3 regions of the Peribacillus sp. SIMBA_075 genome follow, and region 2 is predicted to be linked to each of the others. Evidence: riboswitches for the same ligand, from Rfam matches in the RefSeq annotation. Region 2 holds a riboswitch; each other region holds the start of a gene.
The links. A riboswitch is a leader RNA that binds a small molecule or an ion and turns the genes downstream of it on or off. The one in region 2 is predicted to bind cobalamin.

Region 1 (4,469 bases), on a different contig from region 2:
CGTTTTACACAATTATCAATGCCTTTAGATATATTCGGTGCCGCAAACTCCAAGAAGCACGTTTCTACCAAAAAGCCGTCATCCATTGCCGGAATCATATTTTTAATAAAATGAAGGACTTCTTCGTTTCCTGAAGCCAAGCGGCTTCCATGTCCTACGAACAAAACTGCTTTCATTTACTTTCCCCCTCTTGATTAGTCTTCACAAGGCGCAGGCTCTATGTTTATTTTGGGAGCAATGTCCTGATAAGAAAAACTCTGTATCTTTTTTGCACGTTTGAAGTATTTAAAAAGCCGCTCATTTGGATGGGCATTTTGCGTATACTCCCCGACAATGTCCGTAATCAGTTCAACAAGCTGTTCCGGTTCAATGCCTTCAGCAACCAGCTGACCTGGATGGGCTGTTCTTCCAACCGGTTTAGCTCCAAGAAATAAGTCGAACTTCCCTTTTCGGAAGACAATCCCGATATCATCCATCACAGCACTATAACAAGCCATTCCACACCCATTAAAACCGATGTTCAGTTCCTTAGGCATTTTCATTCCGCCGAGCACCCGGTGTATTTCATCCGCAAAAGGAATGGATTCCGCTTTTTCCCCATCACAGAAATCACAGGCTTTTAATGTCAGTACATCTCCAATCGGCGATAACAGAAAGTTTGCTGATTGCAATTTCCCCGTAATGACTTCCGGATCCGTTGTCGGAATCTTTAAAACGATCTTATGGTTTGGCGTGTATTCCATCGATCCCTTTTCCCCGACAACTTCCGCAAGTGTCATCATTTGTTTGGGAGTGAATTGTTTATTCGCCACACCTGGACTGACCGCAAGTTCGAATACCGACTCCATTTTTTGCTGAACAAACGGCTTAATGGGTTGCTGAACGGTTTGGCCCTTAACTATAGACAGGGCTTCCATCGCCATTTCAAAAGAAGTCGCCTTCTTTTCTGGTGCTTTTGTAAGTAATCCAACCCCTCCATCAGGCTCAGCGTAGGCTTCTTGCATGGAATCGGCTTCTTGATCTAATGCCCACGGTTCTGCTTCTTTTTGCAGACGCTGATGCGGCTTCAATGTTTGCTTTTCCGAATTCAATGTATATTTCCTCTGATAACCTCTTGGTGTGATGATTTTGTCATCATATAAAAAGGTAGATGAATTACCAATAATGACGGTGGTCAACATTCCAATATCGTGATTCAACATATCTTTCAAATTGGTTATGACAATATCCTGCCGATCGCGATAAGCACTTTTCACCAACCCGACAGGTGTATCCGGTGAACGGTAGCGAAGGAGAATTTTTTGTGTTTCTACAATTTGCCTAGTCCGCCTTCCGCTACGCGGGTTATAAAGGGCAATGACAAAGTCAGCCATTGCAGCAGCTTCCACCCTTTTAGCGATAAGTTCCCAAGGCGTTAAATGATCACTGAGGCTGATGGTACACGAATCGTGCATGACAGGTGCCCCAAGTAAAGACGCACAAGAGTTGATTGCAGAAATACCAGGGATGACTTCAATGCCCACTCCAGTATCTTCTTTCCACCCTTTTTCAATCAATACTTCATAAACCAGCCCTGCCATCCCGTACACTCCGGCATCACCACTGGAAATTACAGCCACTTTCTTTCCCAGCTCCGCTTGTTTCACTGCTTCCTGAGCACGTGATACTTCTTCAGTCATTCCCGTACTAATAATCGTTTGATCTGTAAGCAGTCCCTGAATGAGTTCAACATAAGTCTTATAACCAATGATGTAGTCACTTTCTTGAAGGGCTTCGACAGCACGTTTGGTAATGTGTTCAAAATTCCCTGGCCCAAAGCCCACGACGAATAATTTACCGTTAGTACTCATTAAGACATCTCCTTTTACGATTTGTTCTTTGAAATACCCGTATGAGCAGGAAAATCTGGATTAGGGATCATTTCCCCATCACTGAATTGGTAGATCATCTGTGGCACAAACTCCCCATCATCGATATTACTTACAATCTTCCGACCGTAATCTGGGGTATCCACCCGATACCATCTCCCTTGGGGATACTCAATTACAACGCAGGCGTCCTTACATCTTCCGTTACAGCGTGTCCTGGTTGTATGAACTTTCATATCCAGTCCCTTTGAAGTAATTTCATCGCGAATCGCTTGGGTTACTTCTTCCCCGCCTTTTTTCATGCAACTGCTTCCATTGCAAATCAACAGATGCGTATTAGTACCCTGCAAGTTCCAAGTAGTCATCTTCTTCCTCCTGAGTTCAGGGAAAAGGCAAAATAAAAAACCTTAACATAAGAGTTAAGGTTTTAAAAAAACTATATGAATGAGGAGCCTTCGGCAAATATGCTGAATCTCCCAAAATCGTCATAGTCCTTCTACCTTTCCCTCCGAAAAGTATCATACAATTTCAAAAGCAGGTTTCCTGGCTTACGCTTCATTTTACTTTGTCCCTTCCCGGCATTAAGCCAGTGGTCATCGACAATTTCATCAGCGTTTACAGTAGCGGGGGCTGCATCGGATTTTCACCGATTTCCCTATTATCCCTTGATAATTCACACAAGAGCACTTTTAAAATGAAATATTTGGTTTTATTATACATTTCTAGCTAACTTTATCTATCATATAACAACTTTAGCAAAATTCAAAGTTTATTCCGACTGTTTAGAAAAGTTTAATAGGGTAAATCCAGCACCATGCCTCGCTTCTCTGCGTTATTAGCCTAAAAAAAAAAAAGAGAGTGTAGCTGGAATTATTTCTTTATGATAAACTATACGAGATTTTTCAAAATAATTACATAAGTTTTATGGTGTTGAATTTTCTCGGAAATTCAGCTTAAAAGGGAAGCCGGTGAAAATCCGGAGCGGTCCCGCCACTGTAAAGGGAAGTCCTATTGCCTTAAGGTTAATCCACTGTCAAATGAGATGGGAAGGATGTAATGGGATGATGAACCAAAGCCAGGAGACCTGCCATGAAGCGTGAAACTGTTTCAGCCTACGAGGATGGGTGTGCGGATCAGGCAGAATAGCCCGTGGTTGGTTTATGCTATGGAATTCCTGTTCATTACGCACTTCTTTCTTTTTTAGAGAAGTGCTTTTTATGTTGGGCGCCGCTTTTCTTCTAAAAGCCTTGATTAGAAAAAATTAAAAGTGTTGAAAGGAGAAAGAATGAAAAAAGACAATTGGAAAATTCTTTATTTTGTCATTTTATTGCTTCTTGTACCAAAACGTGCTATGGCCATGCATATTATGGAGGGATTTTTACCGATTGAATGGGCCATATTCTGGTGGGCCATTATCCTTCCATTTTTAATCTTGGGTTACCGGTCGATTAGGTCCAAAGTAAAGGAAAACCCAGAAACAAAAATGATACTCGGCCTATCGGGAGCATTTGTATTCATATTATCGGCCCTGAAGATTCCTTCCGTTACGGGAAGTTCTTCACACCCTACAGGAGTTGGTTTGGGTTCCATATTATTCGGACCATTGGCCATGAGTGTCGTGGGTTCCATCGTACTGTTATTTCAAGCTGTATTACTGGCTCACGGAGGGTTGACGACATTAGGGGCCAATGCATTTTCCATGGCAGTATGCGGACCGTTCATTTCTTACTTTGTCTTCAAGGGCGCAACTAAATTGGGGTGGTCTTTTTCTCTTGCCGTTTTCTTGGCAGCTGCTTTTGGAGATTTAGGAACCTATGTGGTAACTTCCGTTCAACTTGCTCTTGCTTTTCCATCCGAGGTAGGGGGATTCATGGCCTCATTCACTAAGTTTGCAGGGATTTTTGCCCTGACCCAAATTCCCTTGGCAATCAGCGAGGGATTATTGACAGTCGTTGTGATGAATTTCTTAAAAAAATACAATCTAGGCGAATTGAAATTGCTGCGAGTTTTATCTAAGGAGGCCCGTTAATATGAAAAAAAGTTTACTGCTGCTTTTCCTGGTTGTCATTCTTGCTACCATACCGTTAATCACCCAACAAGGAACGGAATTTGGCGGTGCCGACGGCGAAGCTGAAGAAGCCATCACAAATATCCATCCGGAATATAAGCCATGGTTCAACAGTATTTGGGAGCCACCAGGTGCAGAAACAGAAAGCTTATTATTTGCGCTGCAAGCTGCAATCGGAGCTGGTTTCATTGGATATTTCATTGGCGTAATGAGACAAAGGAATAAGCAAGCCAAACAAGCCATGCCCGAAGAATCCAAGCATGTTACTCATTGATAAATATGCCTATTTCAATGGGCTAAAGGATGAACATCCGTTGGAAAAAATGATTTTTGCACTCTCCCTTTTGCTTTTTTCCTTAACTGTAAGGGATATGGCCGTTTCGCTCATCACTTTTACGGTGATGAGTGCTTTAATCATTTTTGCGGCAAGAATCCCACTTTCTTATTATCTGAAATTACTCTTACTACCGGGGTTCTTTATATTATCAGGTACAATTACAATCCTTTTTTCTTTTACAAGCAAACCCACTTCA
Region 2 (4,469 bases):
TCATCCAAAAAAAGGATTTCCGGTTCCTGGGCAAGTGCCTGTGCCAGCAAGACCCGTTGTCTCTCCCCACCTGACAATCGTTCAAAATGAAGATCCTGAAAATCCGCTACTCCCGTTTGTTCCATAACCCGTTGGACGATCATTTCATCTTCTGCGGACCAACTATGGAACCAGCCCGTTTGATGGGCATACCTCCCAAGTGAGACCGTCTCTTTTACTGTATAGGAGAAAGCTAATGAGGAATGTTGAGGGAGCACGGCAATGACCTGTGCAAGTTGTTTTGATGAATATTCCTTCAAATCCCTGCCTCTTATCCGTACGCTTCCGTCCTTATAATCAAGCACCCCGCTAAGCATGCTTAAAAGCGTCGTTTTTCCGCTGCCATTAGGACCAAGGATCCCGAATAATTCCCCTTTATGTACATCAAAAGAGATAGAGTCCAAAACAGTTTTGTTGTCATATCCACCTGTTAACCCTTTTACTTCAAGCATCCGTATTTACCCTTCTCTCCGTCTCTTTAATAAAATCAGCGCAAATGCCGGTGCCCCGATAAGTGAGGTGATCACCCCGATCGGCAGTTCCGCTGGGGCAATGATCGTTCGTGCTACAAAATCCGCCAATATTAAGAATCCGCTTCCTATCAACAATGACAACGGAAGCAAATGTTTATGGTCAGGTCCCCAAATCTTCCGGACGAAATGAGGAATGACCAATCCTACAAAACCAATCGCCCCTGAAACGGCAACGGCTGCCCCTGTCAATGTCGAACCGGCTATCAAGATCCACATTTTCCGCCGCTTCACGTTTACACCTAAGTGTTTTGCCCGGTCTTCCCCGAAAGTCATCGCATTCAATTCGCTTGCATTCATGATCAAGGTCAACGAACCAATGATAAAAAACGGCAAAATGATTACGATATAATTCCATCCGCGCATTGAGACGCTTCCCATCAGCCAGCCGATGATTTGTCTTAATTCTTCACCCGTCAGCGCAATCATCAATGAAATGAAGGCACTTAAAAACGAGCTGAAAATGATTCCCGTTAAGATGATCGTTTCCACTTTCATCGACCGATCCATTTTTTTTGCAAAAGTCAGTACGCAGAGCATCGTGAGCACTGAACATAAGATGCTCAATGCCGGAAGAGTATATAAACCGATGAATGGCAGTGATATATTCAAGAATATTGTCAATACGGCGCCGACCGATGCTCCTGAAGAAATACCTAATGTGTAAGGATCAGCGAGCGGGTTCCGGAGCAGTCCCTGAAAGGCTGCCCCGGCAATCGCAAGTGATGCCCCAACCAAACCAGCGAGCAGCACACGCGGCAAGCGGATGTTCATCACGATATTCGTAAGCATCACATCCGGATCGGCAGAAATCGGCAAGTGAAAAATCTCCTTGCCGATTATTTGTATAAGTACGGAAATCGGAACTGGCACCGAACCAAAGGAAATGCCTATCGTCATTGCGAATAACAAAATTAACAACGCAATCAAATAAGCAAACGCCCATTTAGTTGTCAAATTGGTTCGGATAGACTGCTTTTGCAAGTTCCTCTACTCCTTCTATTAAGCGTGGACCGGAACGGGTCACCAAGTCAGAAGGGACATCAAAGACTTGGCCATTCTTAACGGCATTTACGTCTTGCCATCCTTTTCGGCCTGTCACTTCACTTACTGGATCTTTTGTATAATTACCATACGTTGTAATGATGACATCCGGATTTGCAGCAATCATCGACTCTTCATCAATTTTTGCCCAGCCGTCCAATTCAGCAGCAGCGTTATCCGCTGAAATAATATGAAGCATTTCATCCATGAAGGTATTTTTTCCAGGTGTATATATATCCGGTGATGGCGAAACCTCAATTAAAACGGTCTTCCTATCCGCTTCCTTAACGGATTTGACTTTTTCCTGAATATCCTTGAGCTTCGTTTTCATATCCGCAACGATTTCGCTTGCCTTATCATTTTCCCCCGTTGCCTTTCCAATCATTTCAATAGATTCATAGACTTGGTCAAAGCTTTGTGCATCATTGACTACAAGGACATCTATTCCAGCATCCTTAAGCTGCTTTAATCCCTCATTTGAATTATGGGCACTTGATGCATGGGCAAGAACAAGGTCAGGCTTCATGGAGACAATCAGCTCCGTGTTCATTTCCATTCCGCCAACTTTTTTAATTTTTTTCGTTTCTTCCGGGTAATTATCATTGTCGGAAACACCAACGACCTTTTTACCTAAACCAAGTGCAAATACCACTTCTGTATTACTTGGTATCAACGTAACGATTTTCTTCGGTTTTTGTTCTATCGTTACTTTTTCGCCCGTTGCATCTTTAATCGTAATCGGGAAAGCGTCGTGTTGAGCATGATTCGTTTGCTGCTTTTCTTTTCCTTCATCAGTAGCGTCACTGCAGCCAACCATCATGCCTGCAGTCAGTAACATCAACAATATCAAACCAAAAATCTTCTTCATTTTCATTCCCCACAATCTTTTCATTTAATTTCTTCACCTAATAATCTCGGAAGGCACCCAAAACAAAAAGCACCTCCCGTTAAACGGAAGATGCTTGTATGGCAACAATATCATTACGGACTCTTAGGGTCTGCCACACACCTTCCCATCCGCGTAGGTTACAGGTGTACGAATCTTGGCAGGTCTCCTGGCTCATGGTCATCGTCAACGGCACCTTCCCATATCCCATACAGTGGTACACAGCCGTCAGCTCCCAAATACAGTGGCGGGACCGCGCTGGCATTTCACCAGCTTCCCTTTTAAGTCATTAAGACACCAAATCGTTCATATGTATATAATTTTCACTGCCTTCATTATACACCATGTTAGAATCGATTATTATATGATTTTTCTGAACAAGTTTGAAATGCACCGTCCATTTTCAATGATTTGAAGCATTTTCTATCAGCGACGCGAACCCATCTACTGATAATCCAGGTGAAATCCGAACTCGATGCAAGGCATACATCCCTTGGTCCCTTGAAGCTCCTCCAGGTTCAGTAGTGACTGCCATCTTGTATCCAGCTTCTTCTGAAAGCCTGAGACTCTCTTCATTATAACGACCAACTGGATAGGAAAGCACTGTCGTGTCCTGTTGCAGGATACGATCGAACAGATCCTTTGACTGGACCATTTCCGCTTCTTGCTGCTCTGACGTCATTCGGTTCAGCTCCAAATGGTTGATAGTATGACTTTCGATCGAAATCCCCTTCCCGCTCATCTCCATCATTTGATTTTCAGTCAGGTGATGACCTTTATCGATGGACTTCCCGATCATGAAGACAGTCGCTTTCATATCATATTCTTTTAGTATATGGAAAGCTTCCGTGTAGTTATCTGTATAGCCATCATCAAAAGTAAGCCAGACACACTTTTCACTTGGCATCCGATTTTCGGTTAAAACGAGAAATGCTTCTTCAGGGGATAATGTATAGTAACCATTTTCCCGAAGCCAGGTCATTTGTAATCGGAATTCCTCTTTTGGTACCCGAAGGCCATTGCCTTCAGAAATGCTATGATACATCAATATTGGAAGCTGTACCGCGGACTCGGCCGTTATCCAGTCTCTCGTATCGATTCGTTCAGTATATAATTCGTCCTCTGAATCCTGCCCAGTGTCATTCTTCGCTGCTGCAGCCACTTCAATGTTACCTTCCGTGATCGGCGCAGCCGTCTTTGTGCCTATACCCTCTAAAATCCCTTGTGAGCATCCCGGTAAAATTAAAATCCCCAGCAGCGTCACCATCCATAAAACTCTATAATTCCCCACTATCATTCTCCTAATTTTTTCTAGCATAATAGTACCAGAAAACCAGGAAATAATAAAGTATTCCATTTAATGAAGAGTAAGGAAACAGGAGAGCTGAGTGCCCCCTAAGCGTCTAGATGTTTTTTTTCATAATTATTATTGCTATTAACTTGAAAAGTTTGCCTATAAGAAATATAATAAATAAGTCGTCGACTTTTTTATATGTCCCAGTAGCTCAGCAGGATAGAGCGACAGCCTCCTAAGCTGTAGGTCGTAGGTTCGATTCCTATCTGGGACGCTAAAGTTTATAAGCCCTGTTATAATGCGGTTTCTCCGTGTTGTAGCAGGGTTTTTTTCTGTTGGCATGACCATAAAAGCCGTAAATTGTATGTAGGATAAAAGCACTTCTGTACGTAGGAAACAGTGATATTCCATTTCACTATTATCTTTCTATGTCTGGAGGTGCTTTTTTTATGAAAAAACACGTTATTAAACAGCGTGGAACAGCGTTAAAGGAACGGAAATTGACCAGTAAGACTACGGAAAGTTTCACAATTGAATACACACTGCAAGAAGCCTTAGATATTTTTCTCCGTGCAAAAGTTGCTGAAGGTGTCCGAATGCTTCTTGAATTACTGTTATCAACTTCATCTGTTGAACTAAGTTCAACAGATGAACCATCGCTTAATTCTATTGTTGT
Region 3 (4,469 bases), on a different contig from region 2:
TTGACCTTCGAAACTTTGGCGATCATTTTCCCTTATTCCATAGCCCTTGCGTTTGTCGGGTTGCTTGAATCATTATTGACCGCTCAAATAGTCGATGAGATGACTGACACGGACAGTAATAAAAATAAGGAAGCCAAAGGCCAAGGAATTTCGAATATCATTGCCGGATGTTTTGGCGGAATGGCAGGATGTGCGATGATCGGCCAATCCGGTATCAACATTAAATCGGGAGGAAGGGGCCGGCTTTCCACTTTTGTAGCTGGCGCATTTCTTATGGTATTAATCGTGGTATTGAATGATGTCCTTGTTAAAATACCGATGGCTGCCCTTGTCGCAGTCATGATCATGGTTTCAATCGGGACCTTTGACTGGTCTTCCCTAAAGCGGCTCACTAAAGCTCCAAAGACGGATGCAGCAGTGATGATCGTGACGGTCCTCATTGTTCTTTATACACATGACTTATCTAAAGGGGTATTTGCTGGAGTGCTCTTGAGCATGATTTTCTTCTCGGCTAAAATTTCTAAAGTGGCTGTTGAGAAAACGGAAGACATCCATGCTAAGAAAATCATTTATCGTATCAGCGGACAAATATTTTTCGCTTCGGTTCAGGACTTTGTTTCTAAGTTCGATTTCAAGGAAAAAGCCGAAACGGTCATCATCGATTTTTCCCATTCTAAAATATGGGATGCTTCTGCAGTCGGTGCTGTTGATACGGTTGTCCTTAAATATCAGTTTCAGGGTACACCTGTCCAGGTGCAAGGCCTGGACGAGGAGAGTTCGTTATTGCTTGAAAAACTCGCCACCTCAGAAAGTAAAATATCTTGAAAAAGTATAATTCTGCTGAATAGAAACTTTTCAAACCGACAAAATAGATAACATGAAATATTTCCTTTTGAAAGGAGCGAAAAGCATGACATCCGATCAGGATTATACAGCAGCGAATCTGTCACCAGATTTATTGAATGAACTGAAAAGCTTTGAAAGCAAACTTGGCGAGGAAGCCAATAAAGAACTGATTGTCATCGCCTATGAAAAAGAAAAGGAAACCTTAAATTAAAAAAAAAGACTCAAACACCTTTAAATGGATGGTTGAGTCTTTTTTTGATGTACAGAAAAGGGGGCCCAAAGTATTGAATGGGCACCCCTTTTCCAATATTATTTACTGAATACGTCCGTTAAAACCGGAACGATTTGTTTTTTACGCGATACAACGCCCTCTAAGACGGCAATGTTATTGTTTAATGAAACGTCATATGCCTTTTCCACTGCATCAGCCGCTTTTCCAAGAGCCAAGGCCACAGAATCATTGGTCAAGATATCCGTTACGACGAATAGGAATAAATCCAATTCCTTCACAGCGATGACCGATTCAATGGCTGCTTCTATTTCAGCTTGCTTAGCAAGAACTTCGTTCGGATCTACAGCATTGACCTGAGCTATCTCAACTTTAGCCATTCCCATGGAGAATTCTTTTGCATCAAGAGTGATTAACTGGGCAATCGTCTTGTCGCTCAAGTCAGCTCCCGCCTTCAACATTTCCAAGCCATATGTTTCAGCGTTTACTCCCGCAATATCAGCCAGTTCCATAGCTGCTGCAACGTCTTGCTCTGTGCATGTCGGGGATTTGAACAATAAAGAATCGGAAATTATGGCAGATAGCATAAGTCCGGCGATCGCTTTAGGGACTTCAATGCCGTTTTCTTTATAGATTTTATTTAAAATCGTTGCCGTACAGCCAACTGGCTCCGCACGGTAATATAAAGGATCGCTTGTTTCAAAGTTAGCGATACGGTGATGGTCGATAACTTCCAACACACGGACTTGGTCAATATCTTCTGCACTTTGCTGGCGTTCGTTGTGGTCGACCAGAATCACGCCATCCGCTTCCCCTGCCACTTTTTCCACAAGGCGGGGAGCTTCGAATTTGAATTGGTCCAACGCATATTGAGTTTCACCATTCACTTCACCCAGACGAACTGGTTCAGCGTTGATACCTAGTTGCTTTTTAAGATCTGCATAAGCGATTGCTGAACAGATTGTGTCTGTATCCGGGTTTTTATGTCCAAAAACTAATACTTTTTCCAAGATTTTAACCCCTTTTTCATAAATATTTTTCCGCGAATCCCCTCATCGCAATAAGGGAGACCCACCTTTACTATACACTTTATTTTAACACAAAATCCCGTAAATTCAGTGCTCGAATTACCCATTCCCCAATAAAATCTTTCATTCTCAATCCCTCTACCTTCACTTTGTCAATAGATAAGGGTTGGTTTTTCTCAAATATATTAGTTGAATTATCATCGTATATGGCTTACGATAATATAAGCAGAAATACTAGATATTGATTACACAAACAATACTAATAACTATATATAGAATATTTTATAATCCAAGGTGCCAGTGATGGCTGAAAAGGGAATCCGGTGTAAACCCGGAACTGTCCCCGCAACTGTAAATGTGACGAAATGAGAAACCACTGTATAGCTCTCTCTATACGGGAAGGACTCAAAGTAGGATGATCATGAGTCAGGAGACCTGCCTTGATTTTTTCATGTTTCTTATTCTTCGGGGATTGAGATGATGAAACGATAGTATAATGGCTATTTTTTCATGGTTCCTTTATTCTATCGTTTGATTCGCTCAATCCATTTGGGCGGTTTTTTTATTTTAGCGGAAGTTTACAAGGAGGATTATTAATGACTCAAACATATAACTCTACCATAAGCGAAAATGACACCGAAACGAATTCAATCCAGCTTGAGATGTTATCAAAGGAATTCGAAGGCCGTCTCGATATGGAAAAGTTCAAAAAGCGTTTTATAAAATGGCTTGATCGCAAAAGTGACTCAACCGATGAACAGGCATCAAAAAAACTGATTCAGCTCGCTCTTGAAAGTGTGGATATAGATGCTCCCGATTGGACGTTCGTTGCTGCAGCAGAACTATTGAATACGATGTATAGGGATGCACAGGCAAATCGAGGTTATGAAGGCATGAGTTATGGCCCATTCTATGAACTGATCACGGAACTCTCGCAACTTTCAGAAGGCCAGCGTTATCCCATTTATAAATCAGAACTGCTAGCTTCTTATACGAAAGCGGAAATTGAGGAATTGGGTTCGGTGATCGACCCGGAAAAGGATAAATTATTTTCTTACATAGGCATTTACTTATTAAACGATCGCTACCTAGCCCGCCCAAAAAAAGACAAGGTCTACGAACTGCCTCAAGAGCGCTTCATGATCATCGCGATGGAAATCATGCGAATGGAAAAAACGGAGCATCGTCTTCAACTAATAAAAGAAGCTTACTGGGCTATGTCCAACCTTTATATGACTGTTGCGACGCCTACTCTATCCAATGCAGGTAAAACGCATGGACAGTTAAGCTCTTGTTTTATCGACGCAATTGAGGATTCCATTGACGGCATCTATCTATCTAACTACGATGCTGCAAAAGTATCAAAATTCGGCGGCGGTGTAGGTCTTTACGTTGGTAAGATTCGTTCGCTTGGTTCTGATATCCGAGGTTTCTCTGGAAACAGTTCCGGCACGACTCCCTGGATCCGGCTATTCAACCAGACAGCTGTCAGTGTCGATCAATTGGGGCAACGTAAAGGTGCCATCGCGATTTACTTGGATGCCTGGCATAAAGATATTATGAGCTTTCTTGATTTGAAGACCCAAAACGGGGATGACAGATTAAAAGCCCATGATATTTTTACAGGTGTATGTATTCCTGATTTGTTCATGGAGGCTGTACGCGACAGAAAAGAATGGTATCTTTTCGATCCGCATACCATCAAACAAACCCTTGGATTCTCACTTGAAGATCTTTATGACGAGAAGAAAGGCGAAGGAAGCTTCAGGAATCATTATGCACTTGCTGTCGAGGCCGCAGAAAACGGTACACTTCCAAACTATAGCTTTGAAAAAATCAATGCGATGGACATCATGAAAAGCATCATGATTTCTCAATTAGAAGAAGGCGTACCATATATGTTCTACCGCGATGAAGTGAACCGGAAGAATCCGAATAAACATAAAGGCATGATTTATTGTTCTAACCTTTGTACGGAGATTGCTCAAAACTTAAGCCCTTCGACGATCACGGATGAATATGAAACAGAAGATGGAGATGTCGTTGTGGTCCGTAAAAGCGGCGATTTCGTTGTCTGCAACCTATCATCCATTAACTTGCCCCGTGCGGTGAGCAGCGATGTTTTGGAGAGGTTAATTCCCATTCAGATCCGGATGCTGGATAACGTCATTGATGTCAATAATCTTCCGGTCAAGCAAGCATCCATCTCGAACAAACGTTACCGGGCAATTGGTCTAGGAACGTTTGGATGGCATCATTTACTTGCCACTCAGAATATTTATTGGGAATCGGATGAGGCTGTTCACTATGCCGATGCTTTATACGAAAAGATCGCTTACTTAACAATCAAAGCATCCAACGAGTTG

Region 1: linked by a shared signal. The riboswitch ahead of SB775_RS11305 ((2Fe-2S) ferredoxin domain-containing protein) and the one ahead of SB775_RS04625 (ABC transporter substrate-binding protein) in region 2 are both predicted to bind cobalamin.
Region 3: linked by a shared signal. The riboswitch ahead of SB775_RS14445 (ribonucleoside-diphosphate reductase subunit alpha) and the one ahead of SB775_RS04625 (ABC transporter substrate-binding protein) in region 2 are both predicted to bind cobalamin.

The regions. Positions count from the first base shown of each region.
Region 1 covers NZ_JAWRYN010000011.1:129,898-134,366, forward strand. The annotation lists gene SB775_RS11295 (sirohydrochlorin chelatase) at 1-176, opposite strand, end outside; gene cobJ (precorrin-3B C(17)-methyltransferase) at 195-1,850, opposite strand; gene SB775_RS11305 ((2Fe-2S) ferredoxin domain-containing protein) at 1,865-2,233, opposite strand; cobalamin riboswitch at 2,385-2,574, opposite strand; cobalamin riboswitch at 2,777-2,974, shown strand; gene SB775_RS11310 (energy-coupling factor ABC transporter permease) at 3,154-3,897, shown strand; gene SB775_RS11315 (energy-coupling factor ABC transporter substrate-binding protein) at 3,899-4,210, shown strand; gene cbiQ (cobalt ECF transporter T component CbiQ) at 4,251-4,469, shown strand, end outside.
Region 2 covers NZ_JAWRYN010000003.1:265,145-269,613, forward strand. The annotation lists gene SB775_RS04615 (heme ABC transporter ATP-binding protein) at 1-491, opposite strand, end outside; gene SB775_RS04620 (FecCD family ABC transporter permease) at 498-1,553, opposite strand; gene SB775_RS04625 (ABC transporter substrate-binding protein) at 1,516-2,481, opposite strand; cobalamin riboswitch at 2,642-2,816, opposite strand; gene SB775_RS04630 (polysaccharide deacetylase family protein) at 2,903-3,796, opposite strand; tRNA gene SB775_RS04635 (tRNA-Arg) at 3,994-4,067, shown strand; gene SB775_RS04640 (hypothetical protein) at 4,243-4,469, shown strand, end outside.
Region 3 covers NZ_JAWRYN010000017.1:79,229-83,697, forward strand. The annotation lists gene SB775_RS14430 (SulP family inorganic anion transporter) at 1-825, shown strand, start outside; gene SB775_RS14435 (hypothetical protein) at 911-1,057, shown strand; gene SB775_RS14440 (manganese-dependent inorganic pyrophosphatase) at 1,156-2,085, opposite strand; cobalamin riboswitch at 2,379-2,560, shown strand; gene SB775_RS14445 (ribonucleoside-diphosphate reductase subunit alpha) at 2,700-4,469, shown strand, end outside.